Regions from separate parts of the Nisaea sediminum genome, predicted to be linked through region 1. Evidence: predicted binding sites of a transcription regulator. Region 1 holds the regulator's gene; the other holds the start of a gene.
What was found. Region 1 encodes PhoB, which activates phosphate uptake and scavenging genes when phosphate is short. Its sites were predicted from a motif close to TNTCATAAAACTGTCA; they were not measured.
Positions count from the first base shown of each region.

Region 1 (8,198 bases):
GCCATCGTCAAGCATATCGTCAGCCGCCACCGGGGAGCGCTGACGATCGACAGCAAGGTCGGAAAAGGCAGCACTTTCACGGTCTTCCTTCCGTGCAGGGCGCCCGGCGTCATGAAACCGAAACATTTGGCCGCCGGCTGAAACAAAAGCTTCACATTTTCGTAGTAATACGGTCTCCGGACCAGCGTAGGAACGGGGCGTTCTGACATACACGGTGTCAGGTACGTCCGATCACACTCCTATGTCCCGGAGGCAAAATCGTGCTTAGGAATTCTCTTCTGAAGGCAATCCCGCTCGCCCTTGCCGGCGTTGTCGCCATTGCCGCGGCCGCGGAAGCCCGCGACCAGATCCGCATCGTCGGGTCCTCCACCGTTTTCCCGTTCTCCACGTCGGTTGCTGAAACCTTCGGCAAGACCAGCGGCTTCAAGACGCCGGTCGTCGAAAGCACCGGTTCCGGCGGCGGCCTGAAGCTGTTCTGCGCCGGCGTCGGCGTGCAGCATCCGGACATCACCAACGCGTCCCGCCGGATCAAGAAGTCCGAAGTCGAGACCTGCGCCAAGAACGGCGTTACCGACGTTGTCGAGGTCAAGATCGGCTTCGACGGCATCGTCATCGGCAATGCGAAAGACGGCGCCACGTTCAACGTGACCAAGCAGCAGCTCTTCCTGGCCCTCGCCGCTGAAGTTCCGGTCGACGGCAAGATCGTCAAGAACCCGTACAACAAGTGGTCCGACATCGATAAGTCCCTGCCGGATCAGGAAATCGAAGTGCTCGGCCCGCCGCCGACCTCCGGTACCCGCGACGCCTTCGTCGAACTCGCGATGCGCCCGGGCGCCAAGTCCTTCAAGATGCTGGCCGACATGCGCAAGGCCGACAAGAAGGCGTTCCGCAAGATTTCCGACTCCATGCGGGAAGACGGCAAGTTCATCGAAGCCGGTGAGAACGACAACCTGATCGTCCAGAAGCTGCAGGCCAATCCGGTTGCCATGGGCATCTTCGGCTTCAGCTTCCTCGACCAGAACAGCGACAAGATCAAAGGCGCTTCGGTTGCCGGCGTGCAGCCGACCTTCGACAACATCGCTGCCGGCGAATACGGCATCTCCCGCTCGCTGTACTTCTACGTGAAGTCGGCCCACATCGGTGTGGTTCCGGGCATCGAGGAATATGTTGCCGAATTCACCTCCGAGAAGGCCATCGGCGACGAAGGATACCTGACCGACAAGGGTCTGATCCCGCTGCCGCAGGCCGACCGCGAGAAATATCGCGCCGCGGCCGCGAACAAGACCAACCTGACCATGTAATCAGGTCTCGGGAGAGGCGGTTTGCCGCCTCTCCCCTGTCTTTATGGACCCGCATGGCGCCGGATCCATAAAGACAGCGCCATTTACGGCCCCGGACCGGTATCGGGGTCAAGTGAAGCACTCTCCGCCGGCGGGGCACAATGAACAGCTTTTTCCTTCTTCTCGTCGTCATCGGGCTCTCGGTGGCGGGCTATGCCGCCGGACGGGCCCGCTCCGTCCTCGCCGCTTCGGGCGATGTCCGCATCCTGCACTCCCTGCCGAGCTATTACGGCATGTTCGTCGCCCTCGGCTGCGGCCTGCCGGCGATCCTGCTCCTGGCGCTCTGGCTGATCATCCAGCCGCAGATCGTCGAGCACATGGTGATGGCCGGCCTCGATCCCTCGATCATGCCGCAGAACGCGGACGAGTATTCGCTGATGCTGACCGATATCCGCAATCTGGCCAGCGGCAACGCCGTCAGCCGGGAAGCGAGCCCGGCGATCATGGCCGCGATGGAACGTTACAAGTCGCTGCAGAATATCGGTTTCTGGGGCATGGGCGCCGGTGTTGTCTGCGTCGCCATGCTGGGTCTCGTCTGGGCCCGCTCCCAGGTAAGCCGCAATTTCCGGGCCCGGAATGCCGTGGAAGGCATCATCCGGGTTCTTCTGATCATCTGCTCGATGATCGCGATCCTGACGACCGTCGGCATCGTGCTGTCGCTGATCTTCGAGAGTCTCCGCTTCTTCGCCCGGGTCCCGTTCTTCGACTTCCTGTTCGGGATCCACTGGAGCCCGCAGACCGCGATCCGCGCCGAACAAGTCGGCGCCTCCGGCAGCTTCGGCGCCGTCCCGCTCTTTGCCGGCACCATGCTGATCACCCTGATCGCCATGCTGGTCGCCGGTCCGATCGGCCTGCTCTCGGCGATCTACATGGCGGAATATGCCAACCCGAAATTCCGCGCCGTCGCCAAGCCGATGCTGGAAATCCTCGCCGGCATCCCGACCGTGGTTTACGGCTTCTTCGCCGCGCTCACCGTCGCCCCGCTGATCCGCGGCTGGGGCGAGAGCATCGGACTCGATGTCGCCTCGGAAAGTGCGCTCGCGGCGGGCGTGGTCATGGGTATCATGATCATCCCCTTCGTCTCGTCGCTCTCCGACGACGTGATCAATTCGGTCCCGCAATCCCTGCGCGACGGCTCCTACGGGCTCGGCGCGACCAAGTCCGAGACGATCCGCCACGTGATCATCCCGGCCGCCCTGCCGGGTATCGTCGGCGCCTTTCTGCTCGCGGTTTCGCGGGCAATCGGCGAGACCATGATCGTCGTCATGGCCGCCGGCCTCGCCGCCAATCTGACGGCCAACCCGCTGGAAGCGGTCACCACGGTCACGGTGCAGATCGTCACTCTGTTGGTCGGCGACCAGGAATTCGACTCCGCCAAGACCCTCGCGGCCTTCGCCCTCGGTCTGGTGCTGTTCTTCGTCACCCTCGGCCTGAATGTGATCGCCCTCCGGGTGGTCCGGAAGTATCGGGAAAAATATGACTGACGCGATCATGAACTCGAAACCGGGTACCGCCGAGATCCGCCGGCCGACCGCGAGCGGCGAGCGCCTGAAGAAGCGCTACGCCGCCGAGCGGCGTTTCCGCCTGTACGGGCTGTGCAGCATTCTCGCCGCCGGCCTGATGCTGGTTTTCCTCGTCGGCAGCATTGCCGGCACCGGCTGGAGCGCGTTCCTGCAGACCTATGTGAAGCTCTCCATCACCTTCGATGCGGAATATCTCGATCCGGCAGGCACGGGCGATCCGGAGCAGCTTCAGAACGCCGACTACGGCGCGCTGATGAAAAAGAACCTGCGCGACAACTTCCCCGAGGTGACCGGCCGGAGCGACAAGCGCAAGCTCTATAATTTCGTCTCACCGAATGCCGGTTACGTGCTCCGGAACATGGTCATCGCCGATCCGTCCCTTGCCGGAAGGACTCTCGATCTCTGGGTCAAGGCCTCCGACGATGTCGACATGCTGGCCAAGGGATATGTCGACCGCGGCGAGGCGGAGGGCAACCGCCGCGTCAGCGATACGGAGCTCGGCTGGTACGACAAGCTCGATGGCGCGGACCGCGTGGAGACCCGGTTCAACACCGATTTCTTCGTCAACGCGGACAGCCGCGAGCCGGAAGAGGCCGGGATCCTCGGTGCCGTGACCGGATCGGCCCTGACGCTGTTGATCACACTGCTGCTGTCCTTCCCTGTCGGTGTCATGGCCGCGGTCTATCTCGAGGAATTCGCGCCGAAGAACAACTGGACCGACCTGATCGAGGTGAACATCAACAACCTCGCCGCGGTGCCGTCGATCGTCTTCGGCCTGCTCGGTCTCGCGATGTTCCTGAACTTCTTCGGCTTCCCGCGCTCCGCCCCGCTCGTCGGCGGCATGGTGCTGGCGCTGATGACGCTGCCGACCATCATCATCGCGGCGCGCTCGGCCCTGAAGGCGGTGCCGCCCTCGATCCGCGAGGCCGCGCTCGGCCTTGGCGCCTCCCCGCTGCAGGTGGTCACCCATCATGTGCTGCCGCTGGCGATGCCGGGCATCCTGACTGGAACCATCATCGGCATGGCGCAGGCACTCGGCGAGACCGCGCCGCTGCTGATGATCGGCATGATCGCCTTCATCGTCGACATTCCGGGCGGCTTCGCCGATCCCGCCACCGTGCTTCCGGTGCAGATCTATCTCTGGGCGGACAGTCCCGAACGCGCCTTCGTCGAACGCACTTCGGCCGCCATCATGGTGCTGCTGGCGTTCCTGATTTTCATGAATTTCGTCGCCGTCCTGCTCCGCAGGAAGTTCGAGCGGCGCTGGTAGGTTTCCGATGAGCGAGAAAGCAAAGATGAGCAAGACGAGCGGTTCCTCGGCCTCCACCGCGACGCCGAAGATGAAGGGCGACAAGGTCAAGGTCTTCTACGGCGAAAAGCAGGCGCTGATGGATGTCGATCTTGAGATCAAGCCGAACGAGGTGACGGCACTGATCGGTCCGTCCGGCTGCGGCAAGTCCACCTTCCTGCGCTGCCTCAACCGGATGAACGACGTCATCGACATCTGCCGGGTCGAAGGCAAGATCACCCTCGACGACGAGGACATCTACAGCTCTGACCTCGATCCGGTGCAGCTTCGCGCCCGGGTCGGCATGGTGTTCCAGAAGCCGAACCCGTTCCCGAAATCGATCTATGACAACATCGCCTACGGCCCGCGCATCCACGGCACGGCCGCGAGCAAGGCCGAGATCGACGAGATCGTCGAGACCAGCCTGACCAAGGCCGGCCTCTGGGAGGAGGTGAAGGACCGCCTGCTGGAACCCGGCACCGGTCTCTCCGGCGGACAGCAACAGCGGCTCTGCATCGCCCGCGCGATCGCGGTCAACCCGGAAGTGATCCTGATGGACGAGCCCTGCTCGGCGCTCGATCCGATCGCGACGGCGAAGATCGAGGAGCTGATCGACGAGCTGCGCGAGAACTTCACCATCGTGATCGTCACTCACTCCATGCAGCAGGCCGCCCGCGTCTCCCAGCGCACCGCCTTTTTCCATCTGGGCGAGCTGGTCGAGGTCGGCGATACCGAGCAGATCTTCACCAATCCGACGGATTCCCGCACCCAGGGATACATCACCGGGCGGTTCGGCTGATCCGGGCCATTGAGAGCACACAGATGCCGATGAACGACCACATTGTCCGCTCCTTCGACGAGGATCTCGATACCCTGAAAGCCAAGATCGCCCAGATGGGTGGGTTGGTCGAAGCGCAGTGTGAGTCCGCAGTCCGCGCCGTGCATCGCCGCGATCAGGCGCTGGCGCAGAAGGTGCGCGAAGCGGACGGCCGGATCGACGCGCTCGAGGCCGAGATCGAGGCGATGAGTCTCCGCCTGCTCGCGCTGCGCCAGCCGCTCGGCGGCGATCTTCGAACCGTCGTTGCCAGCCTCAAGATCGTCAGCGACCTGGAACGGATCGGCGACTATGCCGCCAATATCGGCAAGCGGGCGATCGTGCTCAGCGGCCTGCCGGAAATTCCGCCGGCCAACGGCATCGTGCGGATCGGCAGCCTGGTGAAGTCGCTGATCAAGGACGTTCTGGACGCCTATGCCGATGACGATCTCGAGCTCGCCGTCGCCGCCTGGCACCGGGACGAGGACATCGACGAGCTCTATACCAGCCTGTTCCGCGAACTCCTGACCTACATGATGGAGGATCCGCGCAACATCACGGCATCGACTCACCTTCTCTTCATTGCCAAGAACCTGGAGCGGATGGGCGATCACGCGACCAACATCGCCGAGACCGTGCACTTCCAGATCAAGGGAAAGAAAATGGAAGCGGATCGCCCGAAAGGCGAGGACGCCAGCTACGTCGTCGAAATGCCTGAGTAAGCGTTGAAATCGAGAGTAGAAGTCCGATGAATATGATGAGTCAGAAGATCCTGGTGGTGGAGGACGAGGCGCCGATCGTCACCCTCCTGCGCTACAATCTGGAACGGGAAGGCTTCGAGGTCCTGGAGGCCGGTGACGGCGAGGAAGCGATGCTTCTCGCGATGGAAAAGAACCCCGACCTGATCCTGCTCGACTGGATGCTGCCGCTGCTCTCCGGCGTCGAGGTCTGCCGCCGGCTCCGCCGCACGCCCGAGACCAAGGCCATCCCGGTCATCATGCTGACCGCCCGCGGCGACGAGGGGGACCGCATCCGCGGCCTCAATGCCGGTGCCGACGACTACATCACAAAACCGTTCAGCCCGAGCGAGCTGATCGCCCGCATCCGCGCGGTCCTGCGCCGGACGCGCCCCGCAAGCGACGCGGAAACGCTGCAGTTCGAGGATCTGGAAATGGACCTGGCCGCCCACAAGGTGCGCCGGAACGAGCGCGAGATCCATCTCGGCCCGACCGAGTTCCGGCTGCTGCGCTATTTCCTCGAGCATCCGGGGCGGGTGTTCTCCCGCGAGCAGCTGCTCGACCGGGTCTGGGGACCGGATATCTATGTCGAACCGCGCACCGTGGACGTGCATATCCGCCGTCTGCGCAAGGCGATCAACATCGATACCGAATCCGATCTGATCCGCACCGTGCGGTCGGCAGGCTACGCGCTCGACCGACCGAGCGCCGCCGCCTGATCAGTCCGCCGGCTAATCAGTCCAATGCCTGGGCCCCGCCGGTCTTCTCCGGCGGGAACATCCGCATCAGCACCAGAAGCAGGATCAGCCCCGGCACGGCGATCGCCGTCGAGGCGATGAAGAAGCCGATCCAGCCGATATGGTCCGTGACCGCGCCCGCACCGGAGCTCAGCACCGTGCGTCCGAACGCCATGAAGGACGAGAGCAGCGCGTACTGCGTCGCCGTGAAGGCGACATTGGTCAGGCTCGAGAGATAGGCGACGAACGCCGCCGTCCCCATCCCGCCGGTGAAATTCTCCACGCCGATCGTCACGGTCAGCATCCAGACATCGTGCCCGGCCAGCGCCTGGGCGACGAAGATGAGGTTGGACGCCGCTTGCAGCACGCCGGAGACCAGCAGCGCTTTGAGCAGACCGAGGCGCTTCACCAGCGCGCCACCGGCGAACAGCCCGACCAGCAGCGCCACCAATCCGAACAGCTTCGTGACTTCGGCGATCTCGGTCTTGCTGAAGCCGAGATCGATATAGAAAGGGTTCGTGAGTGTCCCGAGAAAGGCGTCCCCGAGCTTGTAGAGCAGGATGAAGGCGAGGATCAGCAGCGCGCCACGCCGGGTCAGAAACTCCGCGAACGGCTCGTAGACGGCGCTCCGCAGCCACTCTGCCGGGGTATTCGCCTTCGGTTCCGGGACACCGGTTTCCGGCTCCGGGCTGGATAGCACGGTGAAAATCCCGACCAGAACCAACCCGGCCATCGCAAGATAGGCGGTGAACCAGCCGGCCTGGTCCGCGACGATCAGCGCGCCCGCTCCGGCGGCGAGCATGCCGACACGGTAGCCGAGCGTATAGGCGGCCGCCCCCGCGCCCTGCTCGTCCTCGCTGAGAGATTCGATTCGATAGGCGTCAACGACGATGTCCTGACTTGCGGCGCAAAAGCTGACGACGACCGCGAAGAGCGCCATCAGCCAGGGTGTTGCCACCGGGTCGGTCGCGCCCATGAGCACAATCGCCGACATCAACAGAAGCTGTGTCGTCAGCAACCAGGCCCGGCGCCGCCCGAGCAACCGGCCAAGCAGCGGGACCGCGAGCCGGTCCATCAGCGGCGCCCAGAGGAATTTCAGCGTGAAGGGCGTCCCGACCAGCGCGAAGACGCCGATGGTCGTCAAATCGACGCCCGACTCCCGCATCCAGGCGCTGAGAGTCGAAAAGGAAAGCAGCAGCGGAAGCCCGCTTGAGAAGCCGAGAAGCAGGACGACCAGGACACGGCGTTTCAGATAAAGCGCCGCCGTCTCGACCGCCCAGTCACGGATGCCGCGCGCGGTCTCAAGCAAGCCGGGCCGCCAGCAGGTCTTTGAGATCCGCTTCGGGCCGCGCGCCGTAATGCGAGATCACTTCGGCGGCGGCGACGCTGCCGGCCCGGCCCCAGTCGGCCGGCGTCATGCCCTGGGTGTAGCCGTAGAGGAAGCCCGACGCATAGAGATCGCCGGCACCTGTAGTGTCGACCACCTTTTCGATCGGCTCCGCATCGATCACATGCACCTCGTCCTTGTGCAGCACGAGCGAACCTTTCGCCCCGCGCGTCACGCCGGCGGACTCGCAGCTCCAGCGCAGCTTCTGCAAAGCGTCGTCGAAATTGTCCGTCTGGTAGAGCGACAGCAGCTCCTGCTCGTTCGCGAACAGAATGTCGATATGATGGTCCACCAGTTCCAGGAAGGCGTCGCGGTGCCGATCGACGCAGAACGGATCGGACAGGGTCAGCGCGACCTTGCCGCCGCTCGCAT
Region 1 covers NZ_JACZCQ010000006.1:592,096-600,293, forward strand. Annotated here, with positions in the region: gene IG122_RS14800 (ATP-binding protein) at 1-141, shown strand, start outside; gene IG122_RS14805 (substrate-binding domain-containing protein) at 261-1,301, shown strand; gene pstC (phosphate ABC transporter permease subunit PstC) at 1,442-2,824, shown strand; gene pstA (phosphate ABC transporter permease PstA) at 2,832-4,133, shown strand; gene pstB (phosphate ABC transporter ATP-binding protein PstB) at 4,159-4,950, shown strand; gene phoU (phosphate signaling complex protein PhoU) at 4,980-5,687, shown strand; gene phoB (phosphate regulon transcriptional regulator PhoB) at 5,723-6,421, shown strand; gene IG122_RS14835 (AmpG family muropeptide MFS transporter) at 6,438-7,748, opposite strand; gene IG122_RS14840 (adenosine kinase) at 7,741-8,198, opposite strand, start outside.

Region 2 (8,198 bases), on a different contig from region 1:
ACGAGAGCATCGCGCGCTTCGGCCGCATCACCACCTCCTACAACTACCCGGTCCAGGTGAACGGCCGCTATATCATGGCGCCGAGCCCAATCCCGAAATTCGACAATCCGAAAATGCACCAGATGGCCGCGCTGCAGCTGTTCGGCGCCGGGCGCGAGAAGCGGATCTACGCCGTGCCGCCCTATACCGACGTGAAGAGCCTCGATTTCGAGGACCATCCCTTCACCATCCAGTCCTGGGAAGACACATGCGCGCTCTGCGGCGCCGATGACAGCTATCTCGACGAGGTCATCACCGACGATGCAGGCGGCAAGATGTATGTCTGCTCGGACAGCGACTATTGCGCGGAGCGCCGCGAGGCAGGCCATGTCGGCCACCTGGGCGTTCCGGCAGGCACCGAAACGAAGGGAGATGCCCAATGACGGCACGGCGCGAGGACGGTCCCCTGCTCCAGGTCGAGGGCGTCACCCAGAAATACGGCCAGAATATAGGCTGCCAGGACGTCAGCTTCTCCCTTTATCCGGGCGAGGTGCTGGGCATCGTCGGCGAGTCCGGTTCTGGCAAGTCGACCCTGCTGCGCTGCGCCTCCGGGCTGATGCAGCCGACCGAGGGAATCGTGCGGTTCAACACCCGCGTCGACGGCTTGCAGGACATCTACGCCCTTTCGGAGGCCGAGCGGCGCATGCTGATGCGGACCGACTGGGGGATCATCTACCAGAACGCCCGCGACGGGTTGCGGATGAACGTCTCCGCCGGCGCCAATGTCGGCGAGCGGCTGATGGCGGTCGGCGAACGGCATTACGAGACCATTCGCGAGACCTCTTCGGAATGGCTTGAGAAGGTCGAGATGGATCTCGGCCGCATGGACGATCTGCCGCGCACCTTCTCCGGCGGCATGCAGCAACGCCTGCAGATCGCCCGCAACCTCGTGACCAAGCCGCGCCTCGTCTTCATGGACGAGCCGACCAGCGGGCTCGACGTCTCGGTCCAGGCCCGCCTGCTGGACCTCGTCCGCGGTCTCGTGCGCCAGCTCGGCATCGCCTGCATCATCGTGACCCACGATCTCGGCGTCGTCCGCCTGCTCTCCGACCGGTTGATGGTGATGCGCCGCGGCAAGGTCGTCGAACAGGGCCTGACAGACCAGGTGCTCGACGATCCGCAGCACGCCTATACCCAGCTTCTCGTCTCCTCGATCCTGCCGGTGTGATCCGATGACCGAAAATCCGAACGAAATGATCCGCGTCGAAAGCCTGGTGAAGCGTTTCACCCTGCACAATCAGGGCGGCGTCACGCTGACGGTGCTGGAGAACGTCTCGCTCTCCGTCGAGAAGGGCGAATGCGTGATCCTCGCGGGGCCCTCGGGCGCCGGGAAATCGACGCTGCTGCGCTCTCTCTACGCCAACTACCTGCCGCAGCAGGGCAGCGTCTCGATCCGCCATGACGGAGAGATGGTCGATCTGGTGACCGCCCCGCCGCATGTCGTGCTCGATATCCGCGCGCGCACGCTCGGCTATGTCAGCCAGTTCCTGCGCGTCATCCCCCGGGTCACGACGCTCGATCTCGTGATGGAGCCCCTGCTCTCCCGCGGGATGAACGAGATTGCCGCGCGCGAGAAGGCTGCCACGCTGCTGGCCCGCCTGCGCATTCCGGAGAGCCTCTGGTCCCTGCCACCCGCGACCTTTTCCGGCGGGGAACAGCAGCGGGTGAATATCGCCATGACCATGGTGCAAGATTATCCTGTATTGCTGCTCGACGAGCCGACGGCCTCCCTAGATGCGGAGAACCGTCAGACCGTGGTCGACCTGATCAACGAGGCGCGCGAGGCCGGCTCGGCCATCGTCGGGATCTTCCATGACGAGCAGGTTCGCGAGGCCGTCGGGACCCGCACCTATACCCTTGAAGAAGCGAGGAAAGCAGCGTGAGCAAGACCGAAACGCCGGATGCCGTGCTGACCAACGCGAGGATCATCCTCGCAGATGGAGAACTTCATGGCACCGTGACCGTCCGGGGCGACCGGATCGAGGACGTCTCGGAAGGAACGGTCTCGATGCCGGGCGCGATCGATTACGAGGGAGACTTCCTGATTGCCGGGCTCGTCGAACTGCACACGGACAATCTCGAAAAGCACCTGATCCCGCGCCCCAAGGTGCACTGGCCCGTCGTCTCCGCCCTGATGGCCCACGACGCCCAAGTCGCGGCGGCCGGCATCACCACGGTGCTGGACGCGGTCGCGGTCGGCGGCACGGTGAAGGACGATGCGCGCGACGAGATCCTGACGGAATCCGCGAACTCGATCCACGAGGCGAACGAGAGCGGCATGCTGCGCGCCGACCATTTCCTGCATATGCGCTGCGAGGTCGGCAATCCGCGCGCGGTCGAGCTGTTCGAGCCGTTCAAGGACGACCCGCTGGTACGGCTGGTTTCCCTGATGGACCATACGCCGGGCCAGCGCCAGTTTGTCGATATCGAAAAACTGAAGATCTACTACACCGGCAAGCACGCCATGAGCGACGCCGAGTTCGACGCCATGGTCGAGGACCGCAAGAAGAACCAGGTGCTCTATTGCGACAAGCACCGAAGGATCATCGCCGCCGCCTGCGCCGAACGCGGCATCATCACCGCGAGCCACGACGATGCGACAGCGGAGCATGTTGACGAGGCGCACGAACTCGGCCTCACCATCAGCGAATTCCCGACCTCGCTCGAAGCGGCAATCCATGCCCGCAAGAAGGGCTTGGCCAATATCATGGGCGGACCGAACGTGGTGCGCGGAGGCTCCCATTCCGGAAACGTGTCGGCCGGAGAACTGGCGGAGGCCGGCGTGCTCGACGCGCTTTCCTCCGATTACGTGCCGGCAAGCCTGTTGCACGGCGCCTTCCTGCTGCACGAGTGGCACGGCCTGCCCTTGCCCGAAGCGCTGGCAACGGTCACGCGCAATCCAGCCCGGATGGTCGGGCTCGACGACCGCGGCGAGATCGCACCGGGCAAACGCGCCGATCTGATCCGCGTCCGCCGGGCGAAGGACGGCACGCCGATCATCCGCAAGGTCATGCGCTCCGGCATCCGGGTCGCCTAAATAAGTCTTTCAGAAGCGAGTAAGTGAGATGGGACAGAAGAAGCTCTCCCCGATGCCGAGCGTGCACGAAACCGCAGAGGTGCGGGACTCGGAGCTCGGCTCCTGGACCGAAATTGGCGCCCGCACCTCCTTCATCGAGAGCGAGCTCGGGGATTACTCCTATGTCGTCAATGACAGCGACGTCATCTACACGACAATAGGAAAATTCTGCTCGATCGCCTCGCATACTCGGATCAATCCCGGCAACCATCCGAGCTGGCGCGCCTCGCAGCATCATTTCCTCTACCGCAGCGCCGCCTATGACATGGGGCCGGACGATGTCGCGTTCTTCGACTGGCGACGCCAGCATCATTGCACGATCGGACACGATGTCTGGATCGGTCACGGCGCGACTGTGCTCGCGGGCGTGAATGTCGGCACAGGCGCGGTGATTGCGGCTGGCGCCGTCGTCAGCAAGGACGTTGCCCCCTATACGATCGTCGGCGGCGTCCCGTCGAAGGAGATCAAGCGGCGGGTCGACGAAGCCACCGCCGAAGGCCTCATGGAACTCGCCTGGTGGGATTGGCCGCACGAATTGCTGGCCGAACGCATGGGTGACTTCCGTGCTCTCTCCGCCGCGGAGTTCCTCGCCAAATATCGTTAAAAAACGATTCTTTCGTCGGAATTTACCGACCGCCTCTTATCGCGTGAAAAGCGCCGCAAAAGCCTCGATCGATTCAGCGAGCGGCCGGTCGTTGCGGAATTTCACCACACCGGGGCCTTCGAGCGCGAATGCCTCGGCGCGCTCCAGCCGTTTCTGAATATCTTCCTCGCTCTCCCGCCCGCGATTTCTGAGCCGCGCTTCGAGAATTGTCCGGGGTACCTTGATGTCGATCACACGGACATCGTCATACCGCGCACGCGCCTCCTCGATCACCGAGCGCGAGACATTCACGATGACATGCGCGCCCCGGGCCAGGTCATCCTCCAACGCGACCGGAATGCCATAGAAAAGCCCGTGCGCGCCCCAGCTCAGGGCATAGGCGCCGGCAGACCTCCGCGCCTCGAAATCCTCGACGGAAACCGGGATGTGGTCCTCTCCTCCGGCCTCTGCCGGACGGGTGATCTCTCTTCGCACGAAGACATGGGCCTGGCTATCTATCAGGCGCTCCTTGGCGCCTTCCAGCAGGCTGTCCTTGCCGGCGCCGGACGGGCCGACGACCAGCCAGAGGATTCCGGTCTCGTTCTTCATCGGGATTGCTCACGCGGTAGGATACACCCCTCCTCTAGTAGCCGGTCCAAAGGGCGGAGGCGAGCCCCTGCGGCGGTTTCTTCCGTCTTTTCATCTAGCTGTCACATGTGCCTGCGGACGCATGCTGCGCGCACCCCGACGAATTCGGCGGCGAAATCGTGCGCATTCGGCACTTTCGGATATTTCAGACCCAAACTAATCTCCGGACCATGACAGAAGCACTCGATTATGTGATGGGCGACCGCCGCCCCGAAGACGGCAAGCTCCTCCAGGTGGCGCCGGGCATCCACTGGCTGCGGCTGCCACTGCCCTTTTCGCTCGACCATGTGAATCTCTACCTGCTGGAAGACGATGCTGGGTGGGTCATTGTCGATTGCGGCCTGAACTCCGAGAACTGCCGGACCGCCTGGACACGGATCCTCGAGGACGTGATCGGCAACGACCCGGTGCAGGCCATCGTCGGCACCCATTTTCATCCCGACCATGTCGGCCTCGCGGGCTGGCTCCAGGACCGGACCGGCGCCCCGCTCTGGATGAGCCGGACGGAATGGCTCAACGCAAGGGCCTATTACCTCGATACCTCGGATGATTTCGTCGACCAGATGGTCGGTTTCTATGGCCGGCTCGGCCTCGGCGAGGCCAGCGGCGAGATGCGGAAAATCGGCAATGAGTACCGCAAGCTCGTTTCCCCCATCCCGCCCTCGTTCAACCGGATCGGCCCGGACACATTGCTGAAAATCGGTGGACGGGTCTGGAAGCCTTATTTCGGCGCCGGCCACTCGCCGGACCATGTCTGCCTCTATTCCCAGACGGACAACATCATGCTCGGCGGCGATCTCCTGCTGCCCCGGATCACGCCGATCATCGCCGTCTGGTGGACCGAACCGGATGCGAACCCGCTGCAGGACTTCCTGAATTTCCTTGCCCGCATGGAAGGCAGCGCTGACGAGATGCTGGTCCTGCCCGGCCATGACGGCCCTTACCGGGGCATCAATTTCCGGATCGGCGCCCTGAGAAGCCATCACGATCAGCGGCTGGAAGAAGCCGCGGCCGCCTGCGCCCGCCCCGGCTCGGCGGCGGAGATCATGCGCGCGCTCTTCACCCGCGAACTGGATCTGCACCAGACCCGCTTCGCCATCGGCGAGACCCTGGCACATCTCCATCTGCTGATGCAGGACGGCGAGGTCCGGCGGGAGCTCGGCGACGACGGGACCTATCGTTTCGAACGCGCCGCCTAGAGCGCGTCGCTGTCCTGGACGACGCCGCTGATCAGGTTTTCGCGATAGAGTGCGGCCTCGTCGAGCCAGGCCGCCGCCGGCGTCAGTGACGCGAGCAGTTTCTGGATCGCCTTCTCCTGCTCACGCCGCGCGCCCTCCGCGCCTTCCACATCGATTTCCCTGAAAGAGAGCCTGTCGCCCGGCTTCATCCGTCCGAGACGCGGAATGTCAGCGGAAATCACCGTGCCGATCTTCGGATAACCGCCGGTCGTCTGATGGTCGGCAAGCAGGATGATCGGCATGCCGTTGCCCGGCACCTGGACCGCCCCCGTCACGATCCCGTCTGAGGTGATGTTGTAGCCGCGCGCATGCTCCAGCGCCGGACCTTCCAGCCGCATCCCCATCCGGTCGGCCTCGCGGCTTATTTTATATTCCGTCTCGAAAAACGCCGCCGTGCTCGCCTCGCTGAAATAGTCCCGCTGCGGGCCGAGGACGACGCGGACCGGACCGGTCTCCTCGAGATAGGCCGGGCGCTCCAGCCGGAGTTCGCCACGCTCCTCGGCCTCCGAGAGCCGGAGCGGCAGCTCGTCCCCATCCTTCAGCGCCCGGCCATGAAAACCGCCGATACGCGAGCGCCCGTAGGTCGAAAGACTGTCGAACACGGCGGGCAGGTCAAACCCGCCCTCAACGCAAAGATAGGCGACGCCGCTGTCGGAAACCGGCGCGACCGAGAGACGCTGTCCGCGACGGAGCGTGACGCTCTGATAGGATGGAAGCGTCACCCGTTCGCTGGCTTCGACGATGAGTTCGGCCCGGGTCCCAGTCAATGCCACGCGCACGCTCTCGACCGTCACTTCCAGCGTCGGACCGACCAGCCGGAATTCGATCGCCGCCATCCCGCCATCGTTGCCGACCAACGCGTTGCCGATACGAAGCGACACCGGATCGAGCGCGCCGGATACGGGCACGCCGCGATTCTGGAATGCAGGACGGCCGAAATCCTGCAATGTCGGTGCGAAACCGGCTTGGATAACCCTGAAACCGTTCATGGCACGATTTCCTCGGAGGCCGGTTTGTAATCGTCCGCCTCGACCGCTTTTCGAATGCTCTCATATTCCCGAAGGGGCACCGGTTCGAAACGGATCCGGTCGCCGGCGGCCACGAGGATCGGTTCCGACCTCTCGGGCTCGAAGAACTCGACCGGCGTCTGCCCAATGAGATGCCATCCGCCCGGACATTCGACCGTATAGACCGTCGTCTGGCGCACGGCGACGGAGATCGAGCGCGCCGGAACCTTCACACGCGGCTCAAAGAGGCGCGGAATGTCGAATTCTTCCGGCAGCAGCCCCAGATACGGAAATCCGGGCAGGAACCCCATCATGAAGACCTCGAGCGGTTCGGCCGCATGACGGCGCACCACCTCGCCGGTATCGAGCTTCATCTCCCGAGCGACGTTTTCGAGGTCCGGCGCGCAACGCCCCTCGTAGCAGACCGGAATCGTCCAGAGCCGGTAGGCATCCTCCTCGTCATGCTCATGATGCAACAGTTCCGAAATAGCGGCGCGAAGCGCAGCCGAACCGGTCTCCAGCGGATCGTAATGCACCATCAGCGAGCGAATCGTCGGAACGATGTCCACAATCCCTTTCGCTCCGGACTCGCGCAGTTTTGCGGCAAGATGACGGACACGGCGGTTGACGGCGGCATCGACCGCTTCACCGAACTGCACCACGAGCGCCGTGTCACCGGCGGGAAGAAAAACAGGTTCCGACATGACAATGGTTCTGTTCAGGACATGGACCGGGCGAAGGAAATGGCGCTAGTCTCGGACACTCATCGAGTTCCGTTCGGGAGGGTGCCAGCGCACTTCCCGACAATAGCCACGTGAGCGACCCATGACCAAAGTTAATCTGAACGCCGATATGGCGGAAGGATTCGGCGCCTACGACATCGGCGACGATGCCGCGATGCTGAAGATCGTGCGCTCCGCCAACGTCGCCTGCGGCTTTCACGGCGGCGATGCGAATGTCATGGACCGGGTCTGCGCCGCTGCGAAGGCCGAGGGCGTCTCGATCGGCGCACATCCGGGCTTCAACGACCTCTGGGGCTTCGGACGGCGGCGCATCTCCATGGCCCTGCGCGAGGTCGAGGCGATGATCGCCTACCAGGTCGGCGCACTGCAGGCGATGGCGGCGATGCACGGTCTCAGGGTCACGCACATGAAGCCGCACGGAGCTCTCAACAACATGGCCTCCGAGGACAAGGGCCTCGCCGAGGCGATCGTGCGGGCGACGAAGGCGGTCGATCCGGCGATCATTCTGCTGGCGACGACCGGCTCCGAGCTGCTGAAGGCGGGCGAGACGCTGGACGTACCGACCGCCTCCGAGGTCTTCGCCGACCGGACATATGACGCGCAGGGAAACCTGACCAGCCGCAAGCGCGACGACGCCATGATCCGCGACCCCGGGCAAGCGGTTGAGCATGTCCTGCGGATGGTCGAGACCGGAAAGGTCCGCTCGACCGACGGCGTCGAGGTTCCGGTCAGAGTCCATTCCATCTGCGTCCATGGCGACGAGCCGACCGGCCCCGCCGTCGCAAACGCAGTCCGCAAGGCGCTCGAGGCAAAGGGGATCGAGGTCGTTCCCCTGCCGGACGTGCCGCTGAACTGATTTTCCTA
Region 2 covers NZ_JACZCQ010000002.1:222,416-230,613, forward strand. Annotated here, with positions in the region: gene IG122_RS04580 (alpha-D-ribose 1-methylphosphonate 5-phosphate C-P-lyase PhnJ) at 1-422, shown strand, start outside; gene phnK (phosphonate C-P lyase system protein PhnK) at 419-1,207, shown strand; gene phnL (phosphonate C-P lyase system protein PhnL) at 1,212-1,922, shown strand; gene IG122_RS04595 (alpha-D-ribose 1-methylphosphonate 5-triphosphate diphosphatase) at 1,919-3,076, shown strand; gene IG122_RS04600 (LbetaH domain-containing protein) at 3,105-3,719, shown strand; gene phnN (phosphonate metabolism protein/1,5-bisphosphokinase (PRPP-forming) PhnN) at 3,756-4,307, opposite strand; gene IG122_RS04610 (MBL fold metallo-hydrolase) at 4,517-5,545, shown strand; gene IG122_RS04615 (5-oxoprolinase subunit C family protein) at 5,542-6,573, opposite strand; gene pxpB (5-oxoprolinase subunit PxpB) at 6,570-7,295, opposite strand; gene IG122_RS04625 (LamB/YcsF family protein) at 7,417-8,190, shown strand.
Region 2: phnN (phosphonate metabolism protein/1,5-bisphosphokinase (PRPP-forming) PhnN) is a predicted target of PhoB. The motif match lies at 4,396-4,411, and genes of this name have one in related genera.